3 regions of the Streptomyces sp. NPDC057617 genome follow, and region 2 is predicted to be linked to each of the others. Evidence: riboswitches for the same ligand, from Rfam matches in the RefSeq annotation. Region 2 holds a riboswitch; each other region holds the start of a gene.

Region 1 (7,725 bases), on a different contig from region 2:
CGGCCCGCTATGTCCTGCCCGAGTTCACCGAGCGCACCGCCGGCGGGTTCCGCACGCTCGATCCGTACTCCAAGCTCCTGGACGAGCGGATCATCTTCCTCGGCACCGCAGTCGACGACACCGCCGCCAACGATGTGATCGCGCAGTTCCTGCATCTCGAATACGCCGCGCCCGACCGGGACATCTGCCTCTACATCAACTCCCCGGGCGGCTCGCTCAGCGCCATGTCCGCGATCTACGACACGATGCAGCTCGTCACCTGCGACGTGGAGACGACCTGCCTCGGCCAGGCCGCCTCCACCGCCGCCCTTCTGCTGGCGGCCGGCACGCCCGGTAAGCGGATGGCGCTGCCGGGCGCGCGTGTTGTCGTACAGCAGCCCGCGATCGAGGAGCCGGTCATGGGGCAGCCGTCGGATCTGGTGATCCAGGCGGAGGAGCTGCTGCGGCTGCGGGCCCTGCTCGCGTCGCTGCTCGGGCGCCACACCGGCCGGAGCGAGCGGCAGGTCGCCGAGGACATCGAGCGGGACCGGATCTTCACCGCGGCCGACGCCAAGGCGTACGGTCTGGTCGATCATGTGGTCCAGAACCGCAAGAAGTCCCTGGCCACGGCCCACCCCTTCGGTTCTCCCGGCAGGCGGTGACGCGCCGATGCTGCCCCCGGAACTTCCGCCGCTGCCCGCCCTGACCCGCGCCGAGGGGGACTTCGTCGACAGCTTCCTCCAGGTCGTCGATCTGCTGGGGCGGATCAACCCGGCGCGCGGCGCAGACACCTACAGCGCGCTGCGGGCGGCGCAGGCGCTGCCCGCCCAGGCCATGGCCCTGCGGGACGCCCTGACGGCGATGCACATGCGGGGCGAGACCGAGCTGCACAGCGCGACCCTGGCCCGCGCACTGCGGGTCCTGGACGGCGAGCGGCGCGCCGGGCGCGTGGCGCTGCCCCCCGAAGCCACCGGATGAGCCCCGACACGCCATGACCCCCCGTCCGTTCCCGTATGGAGGGCGTCCGTACGGGAACGCTTGGCCCGTACGACGTACGGCGCGGCGGGACGCGCGAGGGGAGTCAAGTTGCGCACGGCGGCCGGACGCGCGAAGCACACCCCGACTGCCTGCAGGTACGGCACTCATCGCGGTCCCGGGCCCCGGAACGACACACCGCTCCGCCACCCATATGGAACAGGCGTGACGAACTTCACATAGCGTCGTTTCTCCTCGGAATTCATCTGATTACGCGCCAAGATCCCTGGGACGACAAGCCCCCGCCATCCACGGCGGGGCGGTCCGGGCGGACGCCGAGTCCTGCCGCCGTTCCGGATGACTGGTCGACAGGAGTGGATCGGCAGGAGTGGAGGACCCGAGCAGTACGGGACGGCCACGCAGTTCGTTACGAGGCCGTCTCTTGGGGTGAAGCCGCTGACGCGGCCGGGCATCTTCGCCTGTCCGAACCCGACAGGTCATCCTTCACAGGCGGCTGACGAAGGGTTGCGCGATGAATGCGCAGACAAATGTCCCGTCACTGTTGTCCCGGGCCGGTGCCGTGTCGGTCCTCACGATCGCGGCGGTCGGCGGCACGATACTGGCGCCCGGCGCCACACCCGAGGCCCAGGCCGCCACACGCGCGGCCAAAGCGCTCCGGGTGGCCGCTTCCAAGGAGGGTTCCCCCTATCAGTGGGGTGCCACCGGGCCCCACCGCTTCGACTGCTCGGGCCTGACGCTCTACTCGTTCAAGAAGGCCGGCAAGAAGCTCCCGCGCACCGCTCACCAGCAGTACAACAAGACGCGCCATATCTCGGCCTCCCACCGGCGCAAGGGCGACCTGGTGTTCTTCCACTCGGGAGGCTACGTCTACCACGTCGGCATCTACGCCGGACGCGGGAAAATCTGGCACTCGCCGAAGACCGGTGCGCTCGTACGGCTCGAACGCATCTGGTCCCGGAGCGTCCTGTACGGCCGGGTGAACTGACCGGGCACGACATGCCCGGACCGGCCGGTGCGCGCCCGGCCGGTCCGGGGAGTCCCCCGCAATGCCGTACGAACCCAGGACCGTTCGAACCCAGGACGGTCGACTTCAGAACCGTCGAGTTCAGATCAGAACCGCCGAGTTCAGAACCGTACGAGGAAGACCGTACGGAAACCCGGAACGGATCAGCTCTGGACCGGCACCGTCCAGGGCAGTGCGATCCAGACCGTTTTGCCGCCCTCCGCGGTCGGTGTCACCGTCACCTGTCCGCCGCCCTCCGCCGTCAGCGAGCGGACGATCACCATGCCGCGCCCATTGTCCTGCTGCACGGCCGCGGGCAGCCGCTGCGGCCAGCGCGGATGACTGTCCGTCACCCCCACCCTGAGCTGTTCGTCCCGGTCGAGCACGATCTCCACCGTGAAGGTGGGCGACTGACCGAAGGTATGCTGCACGGCATTGGTCGCCAGCTCCGAGACGATCAGCCGTACCGCGTCGGCCGTCTCGGCCTCCCCCGGCAGACCCCACTCGGTCAGCAGGTCGGCGACATATCTTCGGGCCGCCGGTACCGACGCGGGATCGCTCGGCAGCGTGATGGATGCTTCCTGATGGTCTGCCATGGCGACGCCGTCCCTTTCCCGCCGGACCTGACTCCGGCGCAGTGCGGATGACTGCGCGGACGGCCTCGGACTGTGCTCAGCGTGCCACTCATCCTGCCGTTCACACCGCCGATCCACCGAGATCTGCATATATCTGTCGCTCAAAGTGGTGAACTCTGCTACGCGAGACCGTATTTGGGCGGCGAAAAGATAACTTCTCCGCCGCGGCGCCCTTGGCGTGTACGAGACGCTTACCGGAGCGGTTCGGGGAAGGGAATTACTCATGCGGCATATTCCGGCGGTACGCCGGCGCAGGCTCGGGGAGGAATTGCGCAGGCTGCGCCAGCGGGCGGGGCTCACCAGTGGCGAGACGGCGCGGCTGCTGGGCTGGCACCAGTCGAAGGTGAGCCGGATCGAGACCGGTGTCAGCGGGGTGAAGGACGAGGATTTGGCGGCGCTGCTGGACGCGCTGGGCATCGCCGATCCGCAACTGCGGGCGCTGCTGGGCGCGTTGGCGGGGATCTCGGACAACGGCCCGGGGTGGTGGAAGGCGTACGGCGGGGTGATCCCGCCCCGGTACCGGGACTTCATCAGCCTGGAGTCCCAGGCCTCCTCGGCCCGTACGCTGGAGACCTCGGTGGTGCCGGGACTGCTCCAGACGCCGGACTACGCGCGTGCCGTCACCCGCGCCGCGCTGGACGGCCTGCCGGCCTCGACCGTCGACTCCCTGGTGGAGGTACGGCTCGCCCGCCAGGAGGTGCTGCACTCCGCGGCGCCGCTCGAACTGCACGCCGTACTCGACGAGGCGGTGCTCCGGCGCGAGGTGGGCGGTCCCGGGGTGATGCGGGGTCAGCTCCGCCGGCTGTCCGAGCTGGCGGCGCTGCCGCAGGTCTGTCTCCAGGTGCTTCCGTTCACCGGGGGCGGCTATGTCGGACTCAGCGGGCCTTTCGTTGTCTTCTCATTCCCGCATATTGCTGATCTGGATTTGGTCGTTCTCGACCATTTGACGAATAGCCTCTATCTGGAACGGAAAGAAGACCTTGAGGCGTACTGCGCCGCGTTCCGTACGATGCAGGCGCATGCCCTCCCGCCCGAAGAATCATTGGATCTCATCGCCGGGATCGGTGACGGCGTGTAGGGAGCATCATGTCCGCTTACCTCGCACAGCCCCCTGTCCAGACTCCATCCTCCACCCCCCGCACATCCCCCACCCCATCAACGGCCTCCCCGGCCTGTCCGGCGTCCCCCCTGCCGCCCCTGGCCGCGGACGCCGTCTGGCGGCGCAGCAGCCGCAGCACCGGGGCGAACAACTGCGTCGAGTCCGCCCGTACCGCCGCGGACGTCCTCGCCGTACGGGACTCCAAGAACGTGACCCGGCCGCATCTGTCGTTCTCGGCAGCCGCGTGGACGTCCTTCGTCTCCGCGCTGCGCGAGGAGAGCTTCACGCACTGACCGGCGGGGCGCCGGCCGCGCCCTCGGGTGCGGTCGCCGTGACCGTCCGTACCGCCGCGCCGATCTGCTCCTCCGTCAGATCGGCGCGCGCGGTGAGCCTGATCCTGGAGATCCCGTCCGGCACCGACGGCGGGCGGAAACAGCCCACGGCGAGTCCCCCGGCGCGGCAGTCGGCGGCCCACCGCAGGGCGGCCTCCGGGGACGGTGCCCGTACGGACACGACCGCCGCGTCCGGCGGCGCGGTGCTGAGACCCGCCCCGGTCAGCCGCCGGTGCAGCGTCCGGGCCACGTCGCGAGCCCGGTCCGCCCTGCCGGGCTCCGCGCGCAGCAGCCGCAGACTCTCCAGCGCGCCGCCCACGGCCGCCGGCGCGAGCCCGGTGTCGAAGATGAACGTCCTGGCGGCGTTGACGAGATGCTCGATGACCCGGGCCGGACCGAGGACCGCGCCGCCCTGGCTGCCCAGGGACTTGGAGAGCGTCAGGGTGACGGCCAGTCCCGTCGCGCCCGCGATGCCCGCGGCGTGCGCCGAGCCCCGGCCGCCCTCGCCGAGCACCCCCAGTCCGTGCGCGTCGTCGATGAGCAGCGCGGCTCCCCCTCCGTGGCAGAGCGCGGCCAGTTCCGCGAGCGGCGCGGCGTCGCCGTCCACCGAGAACACCGCGTCGCTGACCACCAGCGAGCGCCGCCCCGGGTGCGCTTCGAGGGTCTTGCGTACGGCCTCGGGCTCCGCGTGCGGCACGACCACGGTCTCGGCGCGCGAGAGCCGGCAGCCGTCCACGATCGAGGCGTGGTTGCCCGCGTCGGAGACGAGCAGGGAGCCGCGCGAGGTGAGGGCTGTGAGGGCGGCGAGATTGGCTGCGTAGCCGGAGGAGAGGACGAGGGCAGCCTCGAAGCCGCAGAATTCGGCGAGTTCACGCTCCAGTTCGGCGTGCAGCTCCGTGCTGCCGGTGACCAGCCGGGAGCCGGTGGACCCCGCGCCCCAGCGGCGCGCCGCCTCAGCCGCCGCGCCGGTCACCGCCGGATGGCGGGCCAGCCCCAGATAGTCGTTGCTCGCCAGATCCAGCAGGTCCGACTCGGCCGGGCGCGGCCTGAGCGTACGGACCAGGCCCGCCCGCTCGCGGCGGCGCGCCTCGTCGTCGGTCCAGTCGAACGGATCCTGCGCCATGGATGCGGTCCTTTTGTAGGGTGCGCACAGACTTTAACCGCGTGGGGACCGGGTCAGGATGTGGCCATGCACACACTTCGTTCCGGCGGTGTTGTCGGGTTCCTCCCTGGCTTCGGGGTGCTCGTGTAGGCCAGGATCGGCACCATGGACCTGCTGAACACGCTGGTGGAGAAGGGCTTGCGGCGCGAGCTGCCGACCCGCGAAGAAGCGCTCGCCGTACTGGCGACCTCCGACGACGATCTGCTCGAAGTGGTGGCCGCGGCCGGGAAGGTGCGGCGGCAGTGGTTCGGGCGGCGGGTGAAGCTCAACTATCTGGTGAACCTGAAGTCCGGTCTCTGCCCCGAGGACTGCTCGTACTGCTCGCAGCGGCTCGGTTCGAAGGCGGACATCCTCAAGTACACCTGGCTGAAGCCCGACGAGGCGTCGAAGGCGGCGGCGGCCGGAGTGGCGGGCGGGGCGAAGCGGGTCTGTCTGGTGGCGAGCGGGCGCGGGCCGACGGACCGTGATGTGGACCGGGTCTCGCAGACCATCGAGGCGATCAAGGAGCAGAACGAGGGCGTCGAAGTGTGCGCCTGTCTGGGGCTGCTGTCGGAGGGTCAGGCGGAGCGGCTGCGCGCGGCGGGGGCCGACGCGTACAACCACAACCTCAACACCTCCGAGGGGACGTACGGCGACATCACCACCACCCACACCTACGCCGACCGGGTGGACACCGTGCGGCAGGCGCAGTCGGCGGGTCTGTCGGCCTGTTCCGGGCTGATCGCCGGGATGGGCGAGAGCGACGCGGACCTGGTCGATGTGGTCTTCTCGCTGCGCGCGCTCGACCCGGACTCGGTGCCGGTCAACTTCCTGATCCCGTTCGAGGGGACGCCGCTCGCCGAGGAGTGGAACCTCACCCCGCAGCGGTGTCTGCGGATTCTGGCGATGACCCGGTTCGTCTGCCCGGATGTGGAGGTCAGGCTGGCGGGCGGGCGCGAGGTGCATCTGCGCTCGATGCAGCCGCTCGCGCTGCATCTCGTCAACTCGATCTTCCTCGGCGACTATCTCACCAGCGAGGGCCAGGAGGGCAGGGCGGACCTGGAGATGATCGCGGACGCGGGCTTCGAGGTGGAGGGCGCGGACACCACGACGTTGCCGGAGCACCGGGCGGACGGCGGGTGCGGGCCGTGCGGCGAGTCCCCGGCCGCTGAAGGGCCGCTTGCCTCCGAGGACCGTACGGCCGCCGCGTCCGGCACGGGCCCGGCGTCCGGTGCCGGCCCGGCGTCCGGTGCCCGTACGGATCTGGTCGCCGTACGCCGCCGGGGTGCCGGGACGGATCTGGCGCCCAATGCCTGACCTGTCCACCGCCGAACTGCTGGCCCTCGACCGGGCCCATGTCTGGCATCCGTACGGTCCCATGCCGGGGCGCACGGAGCCGCTGGTCGTGGAGTCCGCGTCGGGGGTACGGCTACGGCTCGCCCAACCCGCCCACGGACAGCGCGAGTTGGTCGACGGCATGGCCTCCTGGTGGTCCGCGGTCCACGGCTACAACCACCCCGAACTCAACGCGGCGGCGCGCGGACAGCTCGACCGGATGAGCCATGTGATGTTCGGCGGGCTCACCCATGAGCCCGCCGTACGGCTCGCCGCCCTGCTGGTCGACATCACTCCCGAGCCGCTGCGCCATGTGTTCCTGGCCGACTCGGGCTCGGTGGCGGTCGAGGTCGCGGTGAAGATGTGCCTCCAGTACTGGCGCTCGCTGCGACGACCCGAGAAGCAGCGGCTGCTGACCTGGCGGGGCGGCTACCACGGTGACACCTGGCAGCCCATGTCGGTGTGCGACCCCGAGGGCGGTATGCACGGGCTGTGGTCGGGGGTGCTGCCGCGGCAGATCTTCGCGGACGCGCCGCCGGCGGAGTACGAGGAGAGTTACGCGGACGGGCTGCGCGCGCTGATCGCGCGCCACGCGGACGAGTTGGCGGCGGTCGTCGTCGAGCCGGTGGTCCAGGGCGCGGGCGGGATGCGCTTCCACTCCCCGCGCTATCTGCGAGTGCTCCGGGAGGCGTGCGACGCACACGGGGTGCTGCTGATCTTTGACGAGATCGCGACCGGTTTCGGGCGTACGGGCACGCTCTTCGCGGCGGATCAAGCAGCCGTCTCCCCCGATGTGATGTGTCTGGGCAAGGCGCTGACCGGCGGTTATCTCACCATGGCGGCGACGCTCTGCACCGCGCGGGTGGCCGAGGGCATCTCGCGGGGCGAGGTGCCCGTACTGGCGCACGGGCCGACCTTCATGGGCAATCCGCTGGCCGCGGCCGTCGCCCTCGCCTCGGTCGAGCTGCTGCTCGGCCAGGACTGGGAGCAGGAGGTCAAACGGATCGGGACCGGTCTGCGCGACGGGCTGGCGGAGGCCGCGTCCCTGCCGGGTGTACGGGATGTACGGGTGCTCGGCGCGATCGGCGTCGTCCAGCTCGACCATGAGGTGGACATGGCGGCAGCGACCCGGGCAGCGGTGCGCGAGGGCGTCTGGCTGCGGCCATTCCGCGATCTCGTCTACACGATGCCCCCGTATGTGACGG
Region 2 (11,840 bases):
CCTCGCTGGCGAAGGCGGCTGCCGCCCCATGGCCCTCCTGCTCACGCCTGGCCAGTGGGGCGACGCCCCGCAGATGGTCGAGGTCCTGGACCGAATCCGGGTCCCCAGGCCACTGGGCGGACGGCCCCGGACACGGCCCGACCACGTCAGCGGCGACAAGGCATACAGCTCCCGCCGAAACCGCCGTTACCTGCGAAGACGCCACATCCGGCACACAATTCCTGAACCGAGGGACCAGCAGGCCAACCGGAGACGCAGAGGCAAAGAAGGCGGCAGGCCCGCCGGCTTCGACCGTGACCGCTACCGGCGCCGCAACGAAGTTGAGAGGACCATCAACCGGCTCAAGAACTCCCGTGCAGTCGCTACTCGTTACGACAAGCGGGCCTACGTTTTCCACGGCACCGTCACCGCTGCAGCGGTCCGACTCTGGCTCCGGCCATGATCCGCCGGACAGCACCTAGGCCCAGACGTAGAGGTGGTACTTCCACCTGCCGTCGGTGCCGTAGCCGCCCTCGCAGTACGCGGCGTCGTAGCCCTGGTTGATGACCGCGATCGCACCTCGTTCGCACTCGGCCATCGTCCAGTAGCTCCGCCAGAAGCGCCACGTTGCCATGGTGCCGACGTCGCCCTGCGCCCGGTCCACGGTGCCGTAGACCGTCGCGGCGGCGGGAGCGGTTGTGGTCGGGCTCGCGGCCGGCGCGGCCTGTGCCGGTGTGGCCAGACCGGCCACTGTGATTGCCGCTCCGAGTGCGAGCCCCGTAAGGGCGCTGCGGATTCGCATGGTGTCCCCTTTTTTTCGGTTGCATCTGAGTGGTGTGCATGTGCGCTGTTCGTGCTGTTCTCTGTGCAACTGTTATTGGCGGGCCTTGGAGGAACCTTGCGGAAACCTTGCTTCGGTCCTTGGCCGCTGTCGCTCGACGACGCCGGTGAGGTCGAGGTCGTGGAGGGAGACGACCCGGAGGCCCGGCTCACGCATTGACGAGATCGGCCATAGGTCACGAGTTCGGGGGTGGCTGGGGCTGTGACTTTGGCTGAGGTCTTTCGTTTTTTGCTCGGGGGCGCACGTGTAGGGATGTTGAATGCTTCCCCTGCTCCTGCGCCGCGCCTTGACTGCTTGGGCAGGGGCAAAGAATCTAATTCTCCGGCCAATTCACAAAGGTGAATCCATGACTACGAGTGACTCCGAGGGGAGTTCGGCGGCGGCTCCTGAGCCTGCGGGGCCCGCTCCTGGCGGGCGTCGACGGTTCAGTCTGAATCGCAACGCGGCGGCGTTGGCCCTGGTGTCCGCCGCTGCGGGGGCGGTTGCGGCTGCTTTTCTGACTCCGCTCGCGGAGCATTGGATAAATGATCTCTTTGATGAGCCGAGCTGTCCCGGCGAGGCGTGCGAGGGGAAGAATCCTCAAGGGCAAGGTTGTGCGGAGGGTGCCCGCACATTCAAGCCCGAAGTCGATAATCCGGCCCTTCTCCAGATCCGTTACAGCGAGGACTGCAAATCGGTGTGGGCGAGGATTCAGCAGGGCAGCCCCGGGGACCAGGTCACGGTGAAGGTCGCCGGCGGTACCGCGCGGGCCGCGGAGATCGATTACGACAATGACAAGTTCACCGACATGGCCGCCGTCCCGGACGGCGAGTTCCAGGTGACGGCCTGCGCGGTCCCGAAAGCGGGCGGGAAGAGCACCTATGAGGCCTACTGCGTGCATGCCACCGAGGCCAGCGCCTGGCGCTGACGTCATGCGCGCCTCATCGCGCTGACGTCACCGCGATGACGCCCTGCCCAGAGGGCGCCATGCGCAGAGAGCAGAGAGCAGAGAGCAGAGGGCAGAGGGCCGTCCGCTCGTGCCTCGGGGCGCTACTCGATCGTGGTAATAATCGTACTAATTGGGGTGTTTGGTGGGGGACGGTGGCATGCGTCTCGTGGTTGCGGTATCTCCGTGACACGTCGAACAAGGAGCCTCCTTATGCGTCGTACTCTCGCGTCCCTGGCCGCGGTCGGGCTGGGGCTGTCTGTACTGGTCGGGGTTGCCGGGACTGCCTCGGCCGCCCCCGCACCCGCCCCCGCCGGGCCCGGGGACTTTGTGCTGGCTTTCCAGTGCACCGGTGGCGGTGGGACGGTGGTGTACCCCATCGGGTCCGTCAGGTGTGAGGGCGGAAGGTTCGCCGGGTCCTACGTGCTTCTGTAGCGGCCGTGCTTCCGCGGCGGCAGCGTCCCTCCGCCCGGCCCTTACGCGGCCGGGCGGAGGGACGCGTGGCTGGTCGGGGGTTCTTTCGGGGGGCCGGGTTGCTGCGGGACGATCTGCGGGTGGTGCGTGCTCAGCACCTTCCCATCCGCCGAGATCTCGGAGGCCCACGTGACGGTGATAGTCGGACTGGTGCACAAGAAGCGTGTCTATCTGGGTGGCGACTCCGCCGGGGTCGCCGGACACCAGATCACCGTCCGCCGTGATCCCAAGGTGTTCACCAACGGGCCGTACGCCATGGGCTTCACCACCAGTTTCCGGATGGGACAGTTGCTCCAGCACGCCTTCAAGGTGCCGCGGCCCAAGGGGGATCTGGATCGGTTTATGGTCACTACGTTCGTCAACGCGCTGCGGACCTGCCTCAAGGACGGCGGCTGGGCGCGCAAGGAGTCCGAGCAGGAGCAGGCGGGGACGTTTCTGGTGGGGGTACGGGGGCGGCTCTTCGCGATAGACAGCGACTACCAGGTCGGCGAGGCGGCGGACGGATACGCCGCGGTCGGCGCCGGTGACGAGTTCGCCCTCGGCGCGCTGCACGCCACTGCCGACCTGCCCATGAAGCCACGCGTCCGGCTCGCCGCCGCGCTGGCCGCCGCCGACCATCACAGTGCCTGGGTGTGCGCGCCGTACACCTACGCCGCCACCCCGCGCCCGTCGTGAGCGGCCCCGTCGTGAACAGCCCCTCAGGCTCCTCAGACCGCTCAGGCTCCTCAGACTCCTCAGGCCCCTCAGACTCCTCAGGCCTCTCAAGCTCCTCAAGCTCCTCCGGCCCCTCAGGCCCGTCGGCCTCCGGTGCCGGTACCGCGCAACTCGTCCGCCGTCTCGGGCTGTTCGACGCCGTGACCATCGGGCTCGGCGCGATGATCGGCGCCGGGATCTTCGCCGCCCTCGCCCCCGCCGCCGCGGCGGCCGGCTCCTGGCTGACCGCCGGGCTGGCCGTCGCCGCCGTCGTCGCGTACTGCAACGCCACCTCCTCCGCGCGGCTGGCCGCCCGCTACCCCGCCTCCGGCGGAACGTACGTATACGGGCGCGAGCGGCTCGGCGACTTCTGGGGCTATCTGGCCGGATGGGCCTTCGTGGTCGGCAAGACCGCCTCCTGCGCCGCGATGGCGCTGACCGTCGGCGCGTACGCCTGGCCCGGGCAGGCGCACGCCGTCGCGGTCGCCGCCGTGGTGGCGCTGACCGCCGTGAACTGCTTCGGCGTACAGAAGTCCGCCTGGCTCACCCGCGCGATCGTCGCCGTCGTCCTGGCCGTGCTCGCCGCGGTGGTCGTCGCCTGTCTGACCGGTGACACCGCTGAAGGCATGGCACCCGCCTTCGGTACGGGAGTGGGCGCGGGCGGCGTGCTCCAGGCGGCCGGGCTGCTGTTCTTCGCCTTCGCCGGGTACGCGCGGATCGCCACGCTCGGCGAGGAGGTCCGCGACCCCGCCCGTACGATCCCCCGCGCGATCCCCCTCGCCCTCGGCATCACGCTGATCGTCTACGCCGCCGTCGCGTTCGCCGCGCTGTCCGTACTGGACACGGAGCGGCTGGCCGGTGCCGCGGCGCCGCTCGCCGAGGCGGTACGCGCGGCCGGCGTGCCCGGTCTTGTGCCGGTGGTACGGGTGGGCGCGGCGGTCGCCGCCGTCGGCTCGCTGCTCGCGCTCATCCTCGGTGTGTCCCGTACGACCCTGGCGATGGCCCGCGACCGGCACCTGCCCCACGCCCTGGCCGCCGTACACCCGTGCTTCAAGGTGCCGCACCGGGCCGAGATCGCGGTCGGCGCCGTCGTGGCGGTGGCCGCCGCGACCGTGGATGTACGGGGCGCGATCGGCTTTTCCTCGTTCGGTGTCCTGGTCTACTACGCCATCGCCAACGCCGCCGCCCTCACCCTCAGCGCCGCCGAGCGCCGCCCGCCGCGCGCCGTCCCCGTACTGGGACTGGCCGGCTGTCTGCTGCTCGCGTTCGCGCTGCCCGTGTCCTCGGTCGTGTCGGGGGCGGCGGTGCTGGCGGTCGGCGCGGCGGTGTACGGGGTACGGAGACGGACCGGGAAGGCGGCCTGAGCGCAACCCGGCCCGGACGGCCCGAGCCCCTTGGCCCGGCGGAGGGCGATGTGACGCGAAAGGAGATCCCCAGGGGCTGCGGAGCGGGCGCGGAGGTCGCACTCTTGGCCGTATGAGTGATGCACCGATCGTCGTCCACCGGGCGTCGGGGACAGGCGGGCGGCGGGTCACGGTCCGCGGGCGGATCATGGGACTCGCCCACTCCGACGACCACCTCATCGAATTCCTGCGGCTGGCCGGTCTGCCCGACGCCTGGGAACTGCTCGATGACCCGGCCTGGGTGGAGTGGCAGGGCGGCCCGGCGCACGAGTACGACGCCGGGTGACGGTACGGGTCGGGTGATGGTACGACGCCGGGTGACGGTACGGGGCCGCGTTCGGCCGTACGTACGGAACCGCCGGCCCCGGCCACCGCGCCCCCAGGCCACGGAGCCTCACTCGGTCCGAAACCCGGTCCGAAACCCGGTCCGAAACCCGGTCCGAAACTCAGTCCGGAGCGATCGTCGCCGCGATCGACGTGAGCTGTGTCAGGCTGTCGATCCGCCAGTCCGCCGCCTCCACGACTTCCGGGTCGTCCGCCCACAGATAGCCCCAGGGCCCGCGCCGCAGATGCGCCGTGCGCAGGCCCGCGCGCCGGGCGGGGAACACGTCGTACGCCGGGTGGTCGCCCACGTACACCGTCCGGCCGGCCTCGGCCCGTCCCACTTCGATCACGTGCTCGAAGAATTCCGGGTCGGGTTTGGCGACTCCCCATTCGGCTGAGGTGGCGACGAGGTCGACGGGCAGGTCGAGGCGGCGTAGCAGGTCGCCGGACTTGACGGTCTGGTTGCCCGCCAGGACGACCCGGATGCCGAGTGCCTGAAGACCGGCCAGGGCCGGCCGTACATCCGGGTAGAGGTCGGACTCGTCGAGATGCTCACCGCGGCCGGCGGCTTCTCTGGCGCGGTTGGCGGCGCCGATGTCCATACCGGGCTTGATGAGGCGGAGGGCGTCGGCGTCGCCCTTGTTCTGTACGGTCGCGGCGCCGATGAGCGCGGAGATGGTGTGCCGGGGGACACCCAGCCAGTCGGCCCAGGAGGCCCAGTAGCGGTCGTCGCGTACGAGGGTCTCGCCGACGTCGAACACGATGGTTTCGATCACCGGTCCACGCTAAAGGGACACGCTCTGCCGATTGTCAGTGGCTGGCCGTAGCCTGTCTCCTATGTTCGCTTCCTCGTCCGGTTCGCCTTCGACTTCTTCGTCCTCTGCCCCTTCGTCTCCTTCGTCCCCTTCAGTCGATGTTTCGACGGATACGGCCGATGTTTCGACGGATGCGGCTCCCGCCTCGGTGCCCGCGGACGGTTCCGTACGGTCCGCCGCCGTTGTCAATACGGAGATCCGCGCCCTGTGGGGCCGGGCCGGCGGCGCGCTGTCGCCCGCGGAGCAGGAGCGCTACCAGCGGCTTCTGGTGGAGTGGGCCGCGGCGGTACGGGCCGATGTGGTCGAGGCGGCCTAGCTTGTCCCCGGGGCCGGCCCGGCCCGGCCTGGACAGGCAATGGTGATGATCTTGCTCCGGATGGCGTAAGGTTGTGTTTACCGACGCGGGGTGGAGCAGCTCGGTAGCTCGCTGGGCTCATAACCCAGAGGTCGCAGGTTCAAATCCTGTCCCCGCTACTGAAGAGAGCTGAAGGCCCGGATTCCAAGTGGATCCGGGCCTTCGCCGTGTGCTGCCACAGGTCGTCGTGCGCCGCTGGCAGGTCGTCGCCGCGTGCCGCCCGCAGGGCTTGACCTTTACGTCTGACAGGGCTTGACCTTTACGTCGCGTCAACTTCTACCGTCGATGTCATGGAGTGGTCGATCCAGGAGATCGCGAAAAAGGCCGGGACCACCAGCCGTACCCTCAGGCACTACGGCGACCTGGGGCTGCTGATGCCCAGCCGGACCGGCAGCAACGGCTACCGCTACTACGACCAGGACGCCCTGGTCAGGCTGCAGCGGATTCTGCTCCTCCGGGAGCTGGGCCTCGGCCTGCCCGCGATCGCCCGCGTCCTCGACGGCCAGCAGGACACGGCCGCCGCCCTGCGCGCCCACCTCGGGCTGCTGGAGCGGGAGCGCGAGCGCATCGAGCGGCTGATCGCGTCGGTGCGGACCACTCTCCACAAGACCGCGACAGGAGAGGAACTCATGGCCGAGGAAGTGCTCGACGGCTTCGATCACACACGGTACGAGCAGGAGGTCACCGAGCGATGGGGCCGGGAGGCGTACGAGAAGGGCGACCGCTGGTGGCGCTCGCTGAGCGAACAGGAGCGGAAGGAGTTCCAGGACCGGCACGAGACCATCGCCCGCGACTGGGGACGGGCCAAGGAGGCGGGACTCGCCCCCGACAGCGACGAGGCTCAGGACATCGCCCGGCGTCACTGCGCATGGCTCTCGGTGACGGTCGAGACCACGAAGTCGTATGTCATCGGGGTCACGAAAATGTATGTGGATGACGAACGCTTCACAGCCGCATATGACAAGTACCGTAAAGGGACAGCAGTGCTCGTACGGGACGCCATGAAGGTGTACGCCGAGCGCCACCTGACCGACTGACTGACTGAACGAACGAACGACCGACCGGTTTACGGACCTACCGGTTCACGGACCGGCTGGTTCACAGGCCGACCGGTTTACGGACCGACCGGTTCACCGACCGGCCGGTTCACGGACCGGCCGGCCGCAAGAACGACCGGCCGTATCGCCGACTGGCCGTCTGACCTGCTGAGAAGCGGGCCGGTCCGACCGGCTTCCTAGCCCACTCGGCGGACGGCGAGTCGCCCCCGGACGTGGCAGCGGACAGCCTGGGTGGGGCGCGGTACCGTCCGTAGCCCTAGGCAGGTGACCACTGGTGGCGAAGGTGCGGAAGCTCACGGAGCGGCTGAGCGGCGGTGGCCGGCGTGCCGACGACATCGCCGGTCCCGTGTCGGGCGACGGCGTGCCGATTCCCACCGGACGGGTCCGTACCGGGCGGCGGCTGGTCCGCTTTCTCCCGGTGCTCGTGATCATCGGCGGAGTGGTCTTCGACTTCCTGACCCCGACGCGGGTCACGGCCGGCCCTCTCTACGCGGCCGCCCCGCTCGTCGCCGCCCCGTTCTATCCGATGCTCGGCACGCTGCTGGTCGCCGTCGCCTCACTCCTCGCCGAACTGGCCGTGCACATCTACGCCAAGTCGCTCATGTCGCTGGAGTCCCTCAGCGAGGTGCTGACCGTGGTGGTCGTCTCGCTCCTCGCGCTGTACATCAGCGGGGTGCTGCGCCGCAGCGGTCAGCGGCTCGCCTCCGCCCGCATCATCGCCGAGACCGCCCAGCGTGCGGTGCTGCCGAGACCCGCGGAACGGATCGGGGGGCTCCGTATCGCCGCGCGGTACGAAGCGGCGCAGGAGGGCGCGTTCATCGGCGGCGACCTCTTCGCCGTACAGGACACGCCGTACGGGGTACGTCTGGTGGTCGGGGATGTACGGGGGAAGGGGCTTGAGGCGGTCGAAGCGGTGGCGGTGGTCATCGGGTCGTTCCGGGAGGCCGCCGAGCAGGAGTCGTCGCTGGAGGGGGTCGCGCAGCGCCTGGAGCGCGCTCTCAGACGCGACGGGTCCCGGCGGGGCGGTCTTGACGCCTTCGAGGGGTTCACCACGGCCGTACTGGCGGAGATCCCGCACGACGGGGGAGTGGTACGGCTCGTCAACCGGGGCCATCCCGATCCGCTGCTGATGTGCGAGGACGGAGCCGTATGCATGCTGGAGACCCGGGACCCCGCGCTGCCGCTCGGGATGAGCGATCTGGGTGCCTGGCCGGACCGGGCGGAGCAGGCCATCTATCCGACGGGGGCGACGCTGCTCTTCTACACGGACGGGCTCACCGAGGCGCGCGATTCGCACGGGGTGTTCTACCTGCCGCGCGAGCGGCTCGACGGGCGGATCTTCCAGGGGCCCGACGAACTGCTCCAGGCGCTGATCGACGACGTACGGCGGCACACGGGCGGCAGCGGGAGCCAGGACGACATGGCGCTGCTGGCGGTGAACCGGCCGACGGAGGGGCAGCCGGAACGACGCAGGACCATGCCACTGGTTCCCTGACCAGGGTCCGTGGCGGCCGAGCGGCTTTGTGACGGCCCGCCGATCGGCCTTGTGACGGCCGAGCGGTACCTGTGACGGCCGAGCGGGACCGGGTCCGTGACGGGCGGCCGGGCCCGTGGCGGGCGTCGCCACCGTGTGTGATCGGTAGGTGCCACTCCGCATAACATTTGACATACCGTCAGGTATGCGGGGCGCACTGAAAGGCAGTCAGCTCGCCCGATTGCATGTGCATGTGCCCTGGTGTGTCCGATGCGAAGTTGTTAATGATCACCCGGAACGGCTTGGAATAAGGGCCCGGTCTCTATTAACGTTCGATAACGCAGCGCGGTCGTCCCAGCCGTCGCAAGAGATGGCACCGTGCGCACGCGCCGAATCCCGCAAGGGAACCGGGGAACCACCAATTGGGGTGAATCGGGAGTTCTTTGCTGCTCCGTGCAGCTCAGAGCCCCCGTAGGAGACCTTCCTGCTCCGAACCCGTCAGCTAACCCGGTAGGCGAGAAGGAAGGAAAGGAGTGCGCCTCAGTGGCGTCCAATCAGCCTGCCCCCACCGCCCCCTTCGAAACCTCCCCGTTCGGTGACGAGCCGGAGCGGGCCTGGGGAGAGTGGAACCCGACCGAGGAATCCGTACGGCCGGTACGCGGCAGGCACCGCGTCGGCAAGCAGCGCAACGGCTTCGCCCGTAGCTCCACGGTCCTCGGCGTCGGCGTCATAGCCGCGGTCGGCGCGGGCGGCATGGCCACCGCGCAGGACAAGCCCGCGGTCTCCATATCCCTGCCGGACGCCATCACGGACAACCTCCCCGACGCCACCTCCCTGCCGGGCATGGGATCGCTGGCCGGCGACACCGACACCGAGCCCGACCTGCTGGCCAGCGCGCCCCTCACCACCGCCGGGATGACGACGGCGGACGCCGAGCAGGGCGCCACCGACGCCGGCGAGGCCCTGCGGGCCCGGATCCTCCAGCAGGCCGAGCAGCAGCAGAACGAGGCCGACGCCGCCGAGAAGGCGGCCGCGGAGCGCGCGGCGGCCGAGCAGGCCGCGGCCCTGGCGAAGAAGCAGCAGACCGAGGCCGAGAAGAAGGCCGAAGAGGCGCGGAAGAAGGCCGAGGCGGAGGCCAAGGCCAAGGCGGAGGCGGAGCGCCTCGCGAAGCTGGCCGCCAGCTTCACCCTCCCGACCTCCTCGTACACGATCACCTCCACCTTCGGCCAGTCCGGCTCCATGTGGTCCTCCGGCTACCACACCGGACTGGACTTCGCCGCCCCGACGGGCACGCCCATCAAGGCCGTGCACAGCGGCACGATCACCTCGGCCGGCTGGTCGGGCTCGTACGGCTACCGCACGATCCTGGAGCTGGACGACGGTACGGAGCTGTGGTTCTGCCACCAGTCCTCGATGACCGTCACCGCCGGGCAGAAGGTCACCACCGGCGAGACCATCGGGCGGGTCGGCGCGACCGGCAATGTGACCGGGCCGCATCTGCACCTCGAAGTGCACACCCCGGACGGCACGGGCATCGACCCGATGAGCTGGCTGGCCGACAAGGGCCTGACTCCCTGACGTCTCTCACCGGTCTGACGCTCCTCACCGGTCCTGACGCTTCTCACCCATGAGGGCGCTCAGTGCGCTCATGGGTGAGGGCGTTCAGTTCTGGCGGGCTGAGGGTGTTCAGTACTGGCGGTACGGGTTGTAGCCGTCGTAGTCGATGTACGGCGGCGGCACCCGTACCCGTCCTGTGGCCCGCGCGGCGAAGGTCAGCGCGGGCCCTGCCGTACCCCCACGGGCCCACAGCCGGTCCAGCAGCTCACGCTCGCGCCCCGCGAAGTCCGGCCCCGCCGTGCCGCGCCGTGCGCGGTGGCGCAGAAACGCCAGGGTCGTCGCGGACGCCTCGTACTCCACCACCGCTCTGGCCGCCTGCGGTCCGAACGTGCGGTGTGCGAAATCGCGCGCCATGGTGCGCGCCCGCATCGAGGACAGCGCCTGGGGCGCGGCCGGAGGCAGCCAGCCGGCCTCGGCGTACGCGGGCAGCTCGGCCGCGACCGTCCGCAGCCCGCGCTGTCTGCTCCATATCGCCAGCCAGGTCACCAGACCGAAGACCGGGACCATGAACAGCCCGTACACCGCGTAGAAGCCGTACGGGCCGAAGAGCGACGACGAGCCGTTCCACAGCGCGTGCAGGCCCATCGCCAGCGCCAGCCCGAGCGACGGCAGGGCGAACCTGCGTATTCGCCGGCGGCGCGGGGCCATCGCCGCCAGTCCGAAGCCGATGCCCGTGAGCACGGTGAAGAGCGGGTGCGCGAACGGCGACAGCACCACCCGTACGAAGAAGGTCGCGGCCGTGACGGAGGCCAGGCCCGCGCTCCCCATGCTCCGGTCCTCGCCGAAGGCGCTGCCGAGATACAGGATGTTCTCGGTGAAGGCGAAGCCGGTGGCGGTGAAGGCCGCGAACACGATCCCGTCGACCAGCCCGGTGAAGTCCCGCCTGCGGAACAGGAACAGCAGCAGGACCGCCGCGGCCTTGGCGCTCTCCTCGACGACCGGGGCTATCACCGTCGCTCCGAGGGACTGCGCGCCGGCCGGGTCCGCGGTGGCGGTCGCTATCCACTGGGTCGCGAAGGTGTTGGCGATGATCGCGACGAGCGCGGCCGCGAAGGCGCCCCAGGCGAAGGAGAACAGGAGATTCCGCCAGGGGCCCGGATCGACCCCGTCCAGCCAGCGGAACGCCGCCATCAGCAGCGGTACGGGCAGGACGGCGAGCCCGAGTCCGACCAGAAAGCCTTCCGTGCCGGTCTGGTCGCGCACCAGCGCCAGGATCACCAGTCCGCAGAGCGCGAGCAGCGTGATCACGGCCGCCGCCCGCACCGCCCGTCGGCGCCAGAACGCACGGCGCGGCCGAAAACGCCCGGGGGCAGGCTCGGGACCGGCGGCCCCCGGTCCTTCGGGCCGCTGCGAGGGCACGTGGACAGGGATCGCCGGACCCGGTTCGAGCCGCTGCTGCGAGAGTTCCGACACCCGATGACAGTAGCGAGCGGCACTGACAACGGCGATGGTGCCTGTGCGGCTACCGGCGGTTACGCGGGGTCGGGGGCGCGTACGGGCGCTCCGGTACGGCGAGACTTCCGCGGCCCGGGGGCCGGGTCGGCGTTGCGTACGGGCGAGACTCCCGCGGCCTCGGCAACCGCCGTTACGCGGGCTGCGCGGGCTCCGCGGGCGGCAGTTCCCGTACGCGGCGGAACAGCAGGTCGTGGACGACATGGCCCTTGTCGAGGCCCTGGCCCTCGAAGCGGGTCAGCGGCCGGAAGGCCGGCCGTGGCGCGTATCCGCCATCCCGCTGGGTGTTCTCGAAGCCGGGGTGGGCCGTCAGTTCCGCGAGCATCTGCTCGGCGTACGGTTCCCAGTCGGTCGCGCAGTGCAGCACGGCTCCCGGCTTCAGCCGCCCCGCCGCCAGGGTGAGGAACTCCGGCTGGATCAGCCGCCGCTT
Region 3 (11,840 bases), on a different contig from region 2:
TCGGCTGCCGGGCGCTCGGACTGGACGTCAAATTCCTCGACTTCATAGGGGACGACTGGACGGGTGGTCAGGTCCGCGAGCGGCTCACGAAGGGCGGTGTGGACTTCGAGGTGCTGATCTCCCCCGCGGGCACCCGGCGCGCGGTCAATCTGGTGGAGAAGACGGGCCGCCGGATGTCGTTCTACGACGGCCGGGACCCGGCAGATCTGCGGATGCCGCGCGACTTCTACCTGCCCCACCTCCGGCGAGCCCGGCATGTCCATCTGTCGATCACCAACTTCGCTCGTTTTCTCTACGACGACATCGAGTCGCTCGGGGTCCCCGCCTCGACCGATCTGCACGACTGGGACGGACTCAGCGACTACCAAAGGGAGTTCGCCCTCCGGTCCGATCTGGTGTTCCTCAGCGCGGCCGGGGCCGGTGAGCGGATCGCCTCGGTGATGCGGGAGATCCTGCGCGAGGGCCGGGCCGAAGCGGTGATCGCGACGGCCGGCGCGGGCGGCTCGTATCTGATGACCCGTCAGGGCAGCCGCACCCCGCGCCCGGTCCCCGCGACCATCCCGCCCGCGCCGGTGGTGGACTCCAACGGTGCGGGCGACGCGTACGTCTGCGGTTTCCTGTACGGACGGCTGGCCGGACTGGACCTCGAAGCCTGCGCCCGGATGGGCGCGGTGGCGGGTGCCTACGCCTGTACGAGCGGGGGCAACGAGGCGCTGATCGGCCCGGAGGCCCTGGACACCAGCAAGCTCAAGACCCTCCGCAAGTAAGCGCTCCTGCCCGGACTGTCGAGACCTGAGCAGTCCGGGCCCGGGCGGTGCGGGCCCGGGCGGTGCGGGCCCGGAGCGGTCCTGGCCTGGCCGACCGGGCCTGAGCGATCCGCCGCGCCGGGCTCCGGGCTGAGAAGTCCGGGGCCCGCCGGCGCTCGTGCCCGCTCCTGCCCCGGCCCGGTCGCCCCGCCCGCCCGGCGGGCCGGGGCACTGCTCAGGTCTGGCGTATCGGCTCGTACTCCCCCACTTCGAGTCCGAACGTCCAGGCGACACCCTGCTTCGCCGTCCTGGTCGTGGGCGGGACCCGCAGCCAGTACGTACGGTACGTACCGTCCGGCTCCGGAGTGGAGTTGACCACCTCGACCATCGCTATGTCCTCGTCCCCGTCGAGCGCGATCCGCCACAGCACACCCGTCTCGTCCCGGTGGACGGGCCGCGCCCCCGACTCGCTCAGATAGCGGTCGTAGCCGTAGTACTCCAGCATCACCCGGCGCAGCTCGGCGTTGGCCTCGTCGCGGATCCGCTCCGGGGTGAGGGACGCCAGCTCGCTCAGGAACCCGGCGGGAACCGGCATTCCACGCCAGGCGTACAGCGCGAAGCCGTCCGGGTAGGCCAGCGCCGGGCCGTCGCCGCGGTCGAGCCTGCCCGCCTCGTCGCGGTGAAGTTCCGCGGGGCGTTCGCATATCACCACCGCGCGTTCGTACGGCCACCACCAGCCCGCGTGCCGCGCTACCTCGGCGAGTCCCTCAAGGCGCTCACTGCGGCCGTCGAAAGCCGCGAGCCAGGCCGCGTCGTGCTGTCCGAGCACCGCGTCGAGCAGCACCGCACGGATCCCGGCCGCCTCCGCGGGCTTGGCCGGCTCGCCGATGAGTGCCTCCACCACCCCGGTCCTTATCCGCTCCGCGAGCGCCCGGCCGGTGTCCCAGAGCTGTGCGCCGGTGGCGCTCCAGTGCTCGGCCCAGCCCGCCGGTCCCAGCGCGTCGTGCAGCCTGCGCCGCTCCTCGGCCCAGGGATGGGTGCGCACCTCGTCGCGCACCGACCGCCCCGCGTCGTCGAGCGACCGTGCCAGCTCCGCCCCGGCCAGCGGCGATCCGGCCCAGATGATCCGCTCGGGCTCTTCGAGGCCCGCCCTGCGGTAGGCGAGCCGTACCCCGCGCTCGGCCGCCGGCCGGTCCGTCTCCCCCGTGGCCGCCGCGACGGCCCGCCACGTGTCCATTCCACTCATGTCCGATTCCCCGTCCCCTGTCGTTCCTGTCCCTGCTCCGCACACCCGCGCCCGTATCCGCGGCGGCACCGACACCGCCCCGGGCGGTCCGCTCAGTCCGCGACCACACGCACCGCGCCCGGCAGGTACTCCCGCTGGCGCACCACCCGGAACCACCCCTTGGGCAGCGGTATCGCCGCGTGCTCCTCGTGCACCACCCGCCCGCCGTCCGGGAGATGGAGATACATCGGCCCGGCCGCGCCGCCCGGCTCACGGATCAGCCGGCCGGGTCCGGTCACCGCGTGGGCATGGCCGGTGACCTCGCCGAGCGCCAGGACCAGCCGCCCCCGCGCGTCCCGCGGCTCGCCCGACACCCGCCCCGCGTCCATGAGATGAGACGGCACCGACTCCTCCGCGACGGGCATGATCAGTACATCTCCCTGCCGGAACATGGCTCTCCCCTCCACCGGCGGCGCCGAGTGCGCCGAACCTGAGAACGACGCTAGACGGGGGGTCTGACAATCCCGCCCCGGCGACCGGCGTTGTCAGTGCCGCTTGGTAGAACTGCTCCACATCAGCCGATCTACGTCACCGGTGTCTGGAGCATCCGCCATGACCATTTCGAACCATTTGCAGGAGCTGTACGGCCTGCCCGCGTTCGACTTCCCCTCCGCCGGCGCGAAGGCGGAGCTTCCGGCCCCGGCCTCCGTGGCCTGGCGGATCGCTGTCGAGGCGTACGACTCGACGGAGCAGTGGGAGGAGGCCTTCGCCCGCTTCACCGAGGCCGTGGACAGCACCGAGGTCAGGGCGCTGATCGTGGGTTCCTGGAGCGATTCGTACGAGTCGGGCCCGGAGGGAGTGATATCTGCCCTGGTGGAGGCGCGCGACCGGCTGCCCGCGCTGCGCGCGCTGTTCCTCGGCGACATCGTCGTGGAGGAGTGCGAGATCTCCTGGATCAACCAGGGCGAGGTGAACCCGCTGCTCGACGCCTTCCCGGAGCTGCTCGAATTCGGCGTCCGGGGCGGCCAGGAGCTGCGCTTCACCCCCTTCCGCCATGAGCGGCTGCGTTCGCTCATCATCGAGACGGGCGGTCTGGACGCCGAGGTGGTGCGGGCCGTCGGCGCGAGCGACCTGCCGGCGCTGGAGCATCTCGACATCTGGCTCGGTGCCGACAATTACGGCGCGAACAGCGAAGTGGGCGACCTGGCACCGATCCTGGCGGGTTCACGCCTCCCCAAGCTCCGCCATCTCGCTCTGCGCAACAGCGAGATACAGGACGAGATAGCCGTCGCGATGGCGAGCGCCCCGGTCGTCGCGGGCCTTGAGGTCCTCGATCTGTCGATGGGCACCCTCGGCGACGAAGGCGTCGAGGCACTGCTCTCGGGCCAGCCGCTCACCCATCTCAAGAAGCTCGATCTGCAGCACAACTACATGGGCGAGACGATGCGCGAGCGCGTCCTCGCCACGCTCGGCGCGTCCGGCGTCGAGGTCGTTGCCGAACAGGGGGACATCGACTGGGTCGAGGACGTTCCGGACTTCCGGTACATCGCGGTCTCGGAGTGATCCGATGCCGCCCCTGACCCTGGCCGTCGTAGGGAATCCCGGCAACCGCCGCATGTCCCTGTTCCAGGACGCCGTGCGGGCCGCCGGGCTGCCAGCCGCCCGCGAGGTGGCCTGGCTCGATGTGCTGCGCGGCCGGGCGGAGTTCGGGGCCGGGGAGACCGTACGGATCGACTCGCCCGGCGAGGACCCCGAGGTGGACCTGCTCCTGCGCGGTACGGACGACCCCACCAGGGTCGAGGGCAGCGGGCGCTGGTACGAGCGGTTCATGGCCGCCGCACGGGAGGTGGCCCGGACCGCCTCCGCCGCCGGGGCCGAACTGCTCGACGCGCCGGGCGAGTTGGCGGTCCTCTTCGACAAACGGCTCTGCCATGGGCTGCTGGACGAAGCGGGGGTGCCGGTCCCCGTCTCGCCCACCTCGGGCCCGGCTGCCCCGGCCGTGTCCGGCTGGGACGACATACGGTCCCTGATGGCCGGAGCGGGACTGCGCCGGGCGTTCGTCAAGCTCGCCCACGGGTCGTCGGCGTCCGGGGTCCTGGCCGTCGAGACGGCAGGTCCCGGGCGGGTGCGCGCCACCACCTCCGTCGAGCGCGACAGCGCGGGCCGGCTGTTCAACTCGCTGCGGGTGCGCCGTTATACGACCGAGCGCGAGGTGGCCGCGATCGTGGACACCCTCGCGCCCGACGGGCTGCATATCGAGCAGTGGGTGCCCAAGGCGGCACAGGAGGGCCGGTCGGCGGATCTGCGGGTGGTGGTCGTCGCGGGCCGCGCCACCCACGCCGTCCTGCGGACGAGCGCCTCCCCCATGACCAATCTGCATCTCGGCGGGCAGCGAGGGGATCTCGACGCGGCCCGCGCCGCGATTCGAGCGGCGGGCGGAAGCTGGGCCTCGGCCCTCGCCGTCTGCGAGGAGGCGGCGGCCTGTTTCCCGGACACTCACTGTGTCGGCGTCGATCTGCTGCCCGCCCGGGGGTGGCGGCGGTTCGCGGTCTGCGAGGTCAACGCCTTCGGCGATCTGCTGCCCGGTCTCACCGGACTGGCGGGCCGTGGCGCCGAGGGCCTGGACACCTACGCGGCCCAGCTCGCCGCCTTGCCCGCCCGTACGGGACCCCGGACGGCACACCGGACGGCCAAGGAGAGAAATGACCGAGAAACGACCATGCCCACATCTGAGACGCGGCTGAGATGACCGCCGCGATCCCCGATATGAACGAGGTGGTGGGGCGGGACGATCTGCTGCTCGTCACCCTCGACACCCTGCGCTTCGATGTCGCGCGGGAACTCGCCTCGGCGGGCCGGATCCCGCGTCTCGCCCGCCATCTCCCGGGCGGGCGCTGGGAGAAGCGGCACGCGCCCGGCAGCTTCACCTATGCCTCGCACCAGGCGATCTTCGCCGGGTTTCTGCCCACCCCCGCCGTACCGGGCAGCCATCCCCGCCTGTTCGCGGCGCGCTTCGGGGGCAGCGAGACCACGGCCGACCGGACGTTTGTCTTCGACACCCCCGATCTGGTCTCGGGCCTTGCGGCGGCCGGCTATCACACGGTGTGCGTCGGCGGGGTCGGCTTCTTCAATCGGCGCGGCGCACTCGGCTCCGTACTGCCCGGGCTGTTCCAGGAGAGCCACTGGGAGCCGGAGTTCGGGGTGACCTCCCCCGAGTCCTTCGAAGCGCAGATCGCCCGCGCGGAGAAAGTCGTCGCCGGCCTGGAGCCCGACCGACGGCTGTTCCTCTTCGTCAATGTGTCGGCATTGCATCAGCCCAACTGGTTCCATCTGCCCGGTGCCACCCGGGAAGCGGGCGACTCCTGGGCCTCGCACGCCGCCGCTCTCGAATATGTCGACCGGCACATCGGTCGGCTGTTCGCCGCCGCGAGCAGCCGCCGCCGCTGCTTCACGATCGTCTGTTCCGACCATGGCACGACCTATGGCGACGACGGCTGGACCGGACACCGGCTGGGACATGAGGCCGTCTGGACCGTGCCGTACGCCCATTTCTTCCTGGAGCACGGGGGCACCCCATGAGCAGCACCACCGGCGTCACCGCGCCACGCCCGTACGAGAGTTACGTCTACGCCTATCCGCACAAGACGGCCTACCGTCCCCTGCCCGACCGGCCCGCTCTGCGTGAGCTGTGGGCCGGTGAGCGCAAGGACGCCCTCTCCCTCTATCTGCACATACCGTTCTGCGAGGTCCGCTGCGGCTTCTGCAATCTCTTCACCCGGATCGGCGCCCCCGACGAGCTGACAACCCGCTATCTCGACGCGCTCGACCGGCAGGCGACCGCCGTACGCGACGCGCTCACCGGTCCCGGTCAGGGAGGCGCCGAGCCGGTACGGTTCGCGGCCGCGGCCTTCGGCGGGGGCACCCCCACCTTCCTCGACGCCGGGGAGCTGGACCGGCTGTGCGACATCGCCGAGAAGCGGATGGGCGCCGATCTGCGGTCCGTCCCGCTCTCCGTGGAGACCTCCCCCGCGACGGCGACCGCCGACCGGCTGGCCGTACTCGCCGACCGAGGCACCACCCGGCTGAGCATCGGCGTCCAGAGCTTCGTCGACGCGGAGGCGCGCGCCGCCGTACGCCCGCAGCGCCGCGCCGAGGTCGAGGCCGCGCTCGGCCGCATCCGCGACGCCCGGATCCCGGTCCTCAACATCGATCTGATCTACGGCATCGACGGCCAGACCGAGCGGACCTGGCGACAATCGCTGGACGCGGCGCTCGCCTGGCGGCCCGAGGAGCTGTATCTCTACCCCCTTTACATACGGCCGCTCACCGGTCTCGACCGGCTCGGCGCGGGCGGCGACGCCGCGTGGGACGCACAGCGGCTGAGTCTCTACCGGCAGGGCCGTGACCTGCTGCTCGCCGAAGGGTACGAGCAGGTGTCCATGCGGATGTTCAGCCGCCCGGACAGCCTCTCCGGCAGCCGGGCCGACGGCACGTGGGCCAACAGCGCCCCGGCCAACAGCGCTTCGGCCGACCGCTCCCCGCGGACCGATGACTACGCGTGCCAGACCGACGGCATGATCGGTCTGGGCTGCGGGGCCCGTTCGTACACCTCGGGGCTCCACTACTCCTTCGACTACGCGGTCGACATGCGCCAGATACGGACCATCATCGACACCTATACGGCGACGGAGGACTTCTCCCGCGCGGAGGTCGGCCGCCGGATCGACGCGGACGAGGCACGGCGCCGCCATCTGCTCCAGTCGCTCCTCCAGGCCCAGGGCATGGACATGGCCGACTACCGCGAACGGTTCGGCACGGCACCCGCCGAGGACTTCCCGGCCGAGCTGGACAGGTTCGCGGATCTCGGCTGGCTGGACACCGGCGCGGACCCCGGGCTGCTGCGGCTCTCGCCGGAAGGTCTCGCGTACTCGGACGCCCTGGGCCCCGCGCTCTTCTCCCCCGCCGTACGGGCCGCGATGGCCGAGTACGAAGTGAAGTGAGCCGCCCCGTGGACCCCGAAAAGCCCCTGCATGTCATACGGCCGACGGCCCCCGAGCCGCCCGAGGCCCCCATGGACCTGACCATCCTCTACCGCGGTCCCCTCGCCTCCTGCGACTACGACTGTCCGTACTGCCCGTTCGCCAAGCGGCGCGACAGCCGTGAGCAGCTCCGCGCCGACCGGGAGGCGCTGGAGCGGTTCGCCGCGTGGGTGTCGGAGCAGCGGAACGACCGGCTGTCCGTGCTGTTCACCCCCTGGGGCGAGGGGCTGGTCCGCTCCTGGTACCGGCGTGCCCTCACCAAGCTGTCGCATCTGCCGCAGGTCCGCCGGGTGGCCATCCAGACGAACCTCAGCTTCCGCACCGACTGGCTGGCCGGTGCGGACCCGGAGAAGCTGGCGCTGTGGTGCACCTACCACCCGGGCCAGACTCCGTACGACCGCTTCCTCACCAAGTGCCATGAGCTGGCGGACCGTTCCGTCCGGTTCAGCGTGGGCGTCGTCGGCCTCCCCGACCATCTGGAGCTCGCCCGCAGGCTGCGCGCCGAACTGCCCGCGCACATCTACCTCTGGATCAACGCGGCCGAGGGGCACGGCTATACGGACGAGGAGGCCGCCCGGTGGACGGATCTCGACCCCCTCTTCCCGTACAGCCGCCGCCCCCATCCCTCGGCCGGACTGCCCTGCCGCACCGGCGAGTCGGTGATCTCGGTGGACGGCGAGGGGACCGTACGGCGCTGCCACTTCGTCCGTACCGAACTGGGCAACCTGTACGACGGTTCGTACCGCCAGGCGCTCGCACCCCGGCCGTGCCCCCTGATGATGTGCGACTGCCATATCGGCTATGTGCATCTGGAGACACTGCCGTTGTACGACGTCTTCGCGGGCGGAGTACTGGAACGGATCCCAAGCGCCCCGGAGCGGATCCCCCATACCCCGGGCCGGTCTCAGTTCGGCGGGCCCCCGAGTGAGATCTGAGTGGTGTTCCGGTCGTCGTTCAGCTCGATGTTCTCGGCGCTGACCGAGAGATGCGTGTTGTCGGTGAACCGCAGCCTCAGCCGCATGTCGAACCGCCAGGTGTCGTCCCCGTTGGGATGGATGGTGACCGTCGCGGTCCCGTTGGAGAGTCCGTCCTTCGTGGTCTCCGTGAGCACATCGAGGGGGTAGGGCCCCGCCGTCGTCCCGTCCTTGAACTGGCCGAACGGCACGGAGATGGAGGCGGCCTCCACGCCGTCCGGTGTCCTCACCGAAATATTGATCCCGGTGTCGTGGTCGCGATCCTCATTGGCGGTGACGAAGGTGACCGCCCCCGCCGCAAGCCTCGCACTGCCGTTGTCCGCCATCGGAACCCCCTGAACCCACAGCGCCGTTGTCGGACTCTCCCCCGGCCGACGCCGCGCCGGAGGGCCCCTTCGGCTCGGTTATCGCCATGGCGGGAGCGGCCCATGCGCCAACGCCGCCCGGTCCATCCTGATGAGTGAAAATCATTCCGAACCGGAACTCGGGGTCAAATCCGACGTCATCCCCCTGACTCCGCCGTCACTGCCTCAGCGGCAGCAGATCCGGACGCTTGGCCTCCACATGGTCACCCGAGGACTCCCCGCGCAGTCGGCGTCCGATCCAGGGCACCAGATACTCGCGTGCCCAGTTGATGTCGTCCCGCCGCACCTCGAACGCGCCGCGCGGCGGCTGCGGCGGCCACGCCTGGTCCGGATCGGCGGGTACGTCGAGACCGAGCACCTGCGCGGCACGCAGTGCGACCCGGGTGTGCCCCTCGGGCGACAGATGCAGCCGGTCGTCGTCCCAAGCCCGCCTGTCCTGGACGGACTTGAGGGACCAGAGATCGAGCACCGGACAGTCGTAGCGGTCGGCGATGGCCCGTACATGAGCGGTGTACGTGGCGATCTTGCCGCGCAGATGCCGGAGTACGGGAACGCCCCGGGTGTCGAAGCCGGTCGTCACCATGACCGTGCCGACGGCCCCGGTGAGATCGGCGACGGCCCTCTCGAAGCGCTCGGCCACATCGTCCGGGTCGGTGCCGGGCCGGATGATGTCATTGCCGCCCGCGCAGAAGGTCACCAGGTCGGGGGCGAGTTCCTTCGCCCGGGGGAGCTGCTCGTCGACGATCTGGTCCAGGAGCCGGCCGCGTACGGCGAGATTCGCGTACCGGAAGTCCCCGTGCACGGTGTCCGGCGCGTCCCCGGAGAACGCCGCCCCGTCCGCCAGCCGGTCGGCCAGCAGCACCGCCAGCCGGTCCGCCCAGCCGACATACCGTCCGTCGGGTCCCGGATCGCCCACGCCCTCCGTGAAGCTGTCACCGACCGCCGTGTACGACGTGTACGACCCGAATACGCCTCTTCTTCTTGATCTCGAATCGTCTGCCACAGCAGCATATCTTTCACCCGCAGATGTGGCCTACGCGACCGTAGGGAGGGCTTGACGGCTGGTGAGATATGCCATCGGTCAATTTTCGGCCAACCGGGAATAGGCCCGACGGCCCAACGGCCTCTGCCCGGCACAGAAGCGCCGGGCAGAGGAAGAAGCTACGACTTCGCCGCTCAGATGTCGACACCCTGGTCGCGGAGGTACGCCAGCGGGTCGATGTCCGAACCGTAGTCCGGTCCGGTACGGATCTCGAAGTGCAGGTGCGGACCGGTGACATTGCCGGTGGCACCGGAGAGGCCGATCTGCTGGCCCTCGCTGACCGTGTCGCCCTCGGAGACGGAGATGGAGGACAGATGGGCGTACTGCGAGTAGTGACCGTCGCTGTGCTGGATGACGACCTCGTTGCCGTACGAGCCGCCCCAGTCCGCCGTCACGACCGTACCCGCGCCGACCGCCTTCACCTCGGTGCCCGAGGGAACGAGGAAGTCCACACCGGTGTGGTAGCCGCTGGCCCAGGAACTGCCGGACGCGTGGTACGGAGTGCCGATCTGGGCGTCGTCGACGGGCGCGGTGAAGCCGGAGCCGCTGCTCTGGTCCGGCGAGTCCGAGGGCGCGGGCGCCGATCCGGAATTGTCGTCCGCCGGCGTGGTGGTGGACGGGTCCGAGGAACCGCTGTCGGAGGAGTCGGACGGCTTCGCCGGGGCCTCGGGCTTGGCGTGGTGCCCGCCCCTGGCCTTGATGGTCAGCTTCAGCCCGGGGTGGATCAGCGACGGGTCGGGACCCACGGCCTTGCGGTTGTCCGCGTACAGCGTCCGCCAGCCGCCGTGGACATGCTGTTCGGTGGCGATCTTGGACAGATAGTCGCCCGCGACCACGGTGTAGATCCGCGTCTTGTGGCGGGACTTCTTGTCGGCGGCCTTCTTCGCGGTGGAATGCGCGGACTGCTCCGCGGAGAGCTGGTGCTCGGGGGCGGCCTGGGGCGCGGCGGCGGGCGCGGCCTTCTCGGCGGCGTGGGCGCCGGTGGCGCCTATGAGCGGAAGTGCGATGGCGGCTCCGCCGGTGCCGGCGGCTATGAATCCGCGCGATACCGGGTTGTTGGCCTTGGGACGGCGGTGCTTACCCTTCGCGGGCATGGCGAATTCCTCTCCGGCGCCTGCGAGGTGAGCTGTCGGGTTCGGACTGGAGATGCCCGGTCGCGTATGGTGCGCGACTTCACCCCGAGCCGTTCCGGAGTTTCCGGAGCGGCGTACTACCTGGTTCCCCCGCTCCTGCCACGCGGTGCTGGTCGGATGCGAATTCCGAGCGGCGGCAGGATTCGGCGTTCCACTCGGAGTGAGGGTGAATTTAAGCGAGCCGGACGAGCGGAACAAGCATTTCTATTCCCCCGACTGAACTTCTTCTGAACTTCCTCGCATTTATCCCGGCATTACCGGTCACCCTGTGTGGACCGAGGCCGCCAATTCCCGCTCCGGACGGGGAGATCCGGTACGGAGAGCCGCCACGGAACGTCACGGATATGATCCTGCTCACGGACGGGTTCCCATCTCATCCGTGAACAGGACAGGCCATACAGAATCACCCAATACGGACAGATCAATATTTGACCGATATTCACGGCCGAGCAGTGTGGCATGCAATGTCCGAATAGTCCCGCCTGAATCCCGACAGTCGAACTGATTGCCCTGGGAACAGATGTCGTAGGGTCAGAGGTCGACATTGCCGGCGAGCCGCGCCGGCATCGGACACGGAGGAGCAGGCCGTGACGCAGCAGGTCCCGTCGACAGAGCCCGAGCTGGCCGGCGTGCGCAACTTCCGTGATGTCGGCGGGCTGCCCACCACGGACGGCAGGCGGATAAGGACGGGAAGACTCTTCCGCAGCGGACATCTCGCCAACGCCACCGCGGCCGACGCGGCCTTTCTCGCCTCCCTGGGCCTCCACACGATCTTCGACTTCCGCAATGCCGCCGATCTGAAGCTCGACGGCGCGGATGTGGAGCTGCCCGGGGTACGGAATGTGAACATCCCGCTCACCGACCCGGCCGACGGCGCCGAGTTCTGGCGGATGGTCAGGGACGGCGATCTCGACCAGCTCCGCTCGCTCCTCGCGGACGGCAGGGCCGCGGCCCGGATGACCGGCTCGTACCGTTCGATCATCACGGACCGTACGGCCGAGCACAGCCGGGTCCTGCACGCCCTGGCCGAGGACAGCATGCCCGCGCTGATGCACTGCGCGGCGGGCAAGGACCGGGCCGGTCTCTCCATCGCGGTGGCCCTGCTCGCGGTCGGGGTGGAGCCCGAGGCGATCGAGGCCGACTATCTGAAGTCGAACGACCCGCACCGCAGGTATCCGGTCCGGCGCAGCGACAACGCCCCCGAAGGGATGTCGGGCGAGGTGATGGAGCTGCTCAGTCCGCTCTTCGACGCGCGCGCCGAGTATCTCGCCACGGCCTTCGAGACGATCGAGAAGACCTGGGGCGGCACCGAGGCG

Evidence for each region. A riboswitch is a leader RNA that binds a small molecule or an ion and turns the genes downstream of it on or off. The one in region 2 is predicted to bind cyclic di-AMP.
Region 1: linked by a shared signal. The riboswitch ahead of ACFU9P_RS23570 (C40 family peptidase) and the one ahead of ACFU9P_RS32605 (M23 family metallopeptidase) in region 2 are both predicted to bind cyclic di-AMP.
Region 3: linked by a shared signal. The riboswitch ahead of ACFU9P_RS03895 (peptidoglycan DD-metalloendopeptidase family protein) and the one ahead of ACFU9P_RS32605 (M23 family metallopeptidase) in region 2 are both predicted to bind cyclic di-AMP.

The regions. Positions count from the first base shown of each region.
Region 1 covers NZ_JBHVGV010000009.1:309,499-317,223, forward strand. The annotation lists gene ACFU9P_RS23560 (ATP-dependent Clp protease proteolytic subunit) at 1-641, shown strand, start outside; gene ACFU9P_RS23565 (hypothetical protein) at 649-957, shown strand; cyclic di-AMP (ydaO/yuaA leader) riboswitch at 1,291-1,483, shown strand; gene ACFU9P_RS23570 (C40 family peptidase) at 1,487-1,960, shown strand; gene ACFU9P_RS23575 (ATP-binding protein) at 2,143-2,574, opposite strand; gene ACFU9P_RS23580 (helix-turn-helix domain-containing protein) at 2,837-3,691, shown strand; gene ACFU9P_RS23585 (DUF397 domain-containing protein) at 3,700-4,005, shown strand; gene ACFU9P_RS23590 (8-amino-7-oxononanoate synthase) at 3,995-5,167, opposite strand; gene bioB (biotin synthase BioB) at 5,312-6,502, shown strand; gene ACFU9P_RS23600 (adenosylmethionine--8-amino-7-oxononanoate transaminase) at 6,495-7,725, shown strand, end outside.
Region 2 covers NZ_JBHVGV010000019.1:32,853-44,692, reverse strand. The annotation lists one part of gene ACFU9P_RS32660 (IS5 family transposase) at 1-442, shown strand, start outside; gene ACFU9P_RS32655 (hypothetical protein) at 458-781, opposite strand; gene ACFU9P_RS32650 (DUF2690 domain-containing protein) at 1,167-1,727, shown strand; gene ACFU9P_RS32645 (hypothetical protein) at 2,349-2,894, shown strand; gene ACFU9P_RS32640 (APC family permease) at 3,062-4,276, shown strand; gene ACFU9P_RS32635 (hypothetical protein) at 4,389-4,601, shown strand; gene ACFU9P_RS32630 (HAD family hydrolase) at 4,762-5,412, opposite strand; gene ACFU9P_RS32625 (hypothetical protein) at 5,603-5,770, shown strand; tRNA gene ACFU9P_RS32620 (tRNA-Met) at 5,855-5,928, shown strand; gene ACFU9P_RS32615 (TipAS antibiotic-recognition domain-containing protein) at 6,100-6,846, shown strand; gene ACFU9P_RS32610 (PP2C family protein-serine/threonine phosphatase) at 7,202-8,362, shown strand; cyclic di-AMP (ydaO/yuaA leader) riboswitch at 8,719-8,873, shown strand; gene ACFU9P_RS32605 (M23 family metallopeptidase) at 8,885-9,919, shown strand; gene ACFU9P_RS32600 (PrsW family intramembrane metalloprotease) at 10,028-11,317, opposite strand; gene trmB (tRNA (guanosine(46)-N7)-methyltransferase TrmB) at 11,544-11,840, opposite strand, start outside.
Region 3 covers NZ_JBHVGV010000001.1:868,352-880,191, forward strand. The annotation lists gene ACFU9P_RS03845 (carbohydrate kinase family protein) at 1-767, shown strand, start outside; gene ACFU9P_RS03850 (DUF6745 domain-containing protein) at 982-1,992, opposite strand; gene ACFU9P_RS03855 (hypothetical protein) at 2,085-2,423, opposite strand; gene ACFU9P_RS03860 (STM4015 family protein) at 2,584-3,534, shown strand; gene ACFU9P_RS03865 (STM4014 family protein) at 3,539-4,720, shown strand; gene ACFU9P_RS03870 (STM4013/SEN3800 family hydrolase) at 4,738-5,550, shown strand; gene ACFU9P_RS03875 (STM4012 family radical SAM protein) at 5,547-6,971, shown strand; gene ACFU9P_RS03880 (STM4011 family radical SAM protein) at 7,043-7,945, shown strand; gene ACFU9P_RS03885 (hypothetical protein) at 7,915-8,310, opposite strand; gene ACFU9P_RS03890 (SGNH/GDSL hydrolase family protein) at 8,507-9,352, opposite strand; gene ACFU9P_RS03895 (peptidoglycan DD-metalloendopeptidase family protein) at 9,526-10,485, opposite strand; cyclic di-AMP (ydaO/yuaA leader) riboswitch at 10,490-10,683, opposite strand; gene ACFU9P_RS03900 (tyrosine-protein phosphatase) at 11,112-11,840, shown strand, end outside.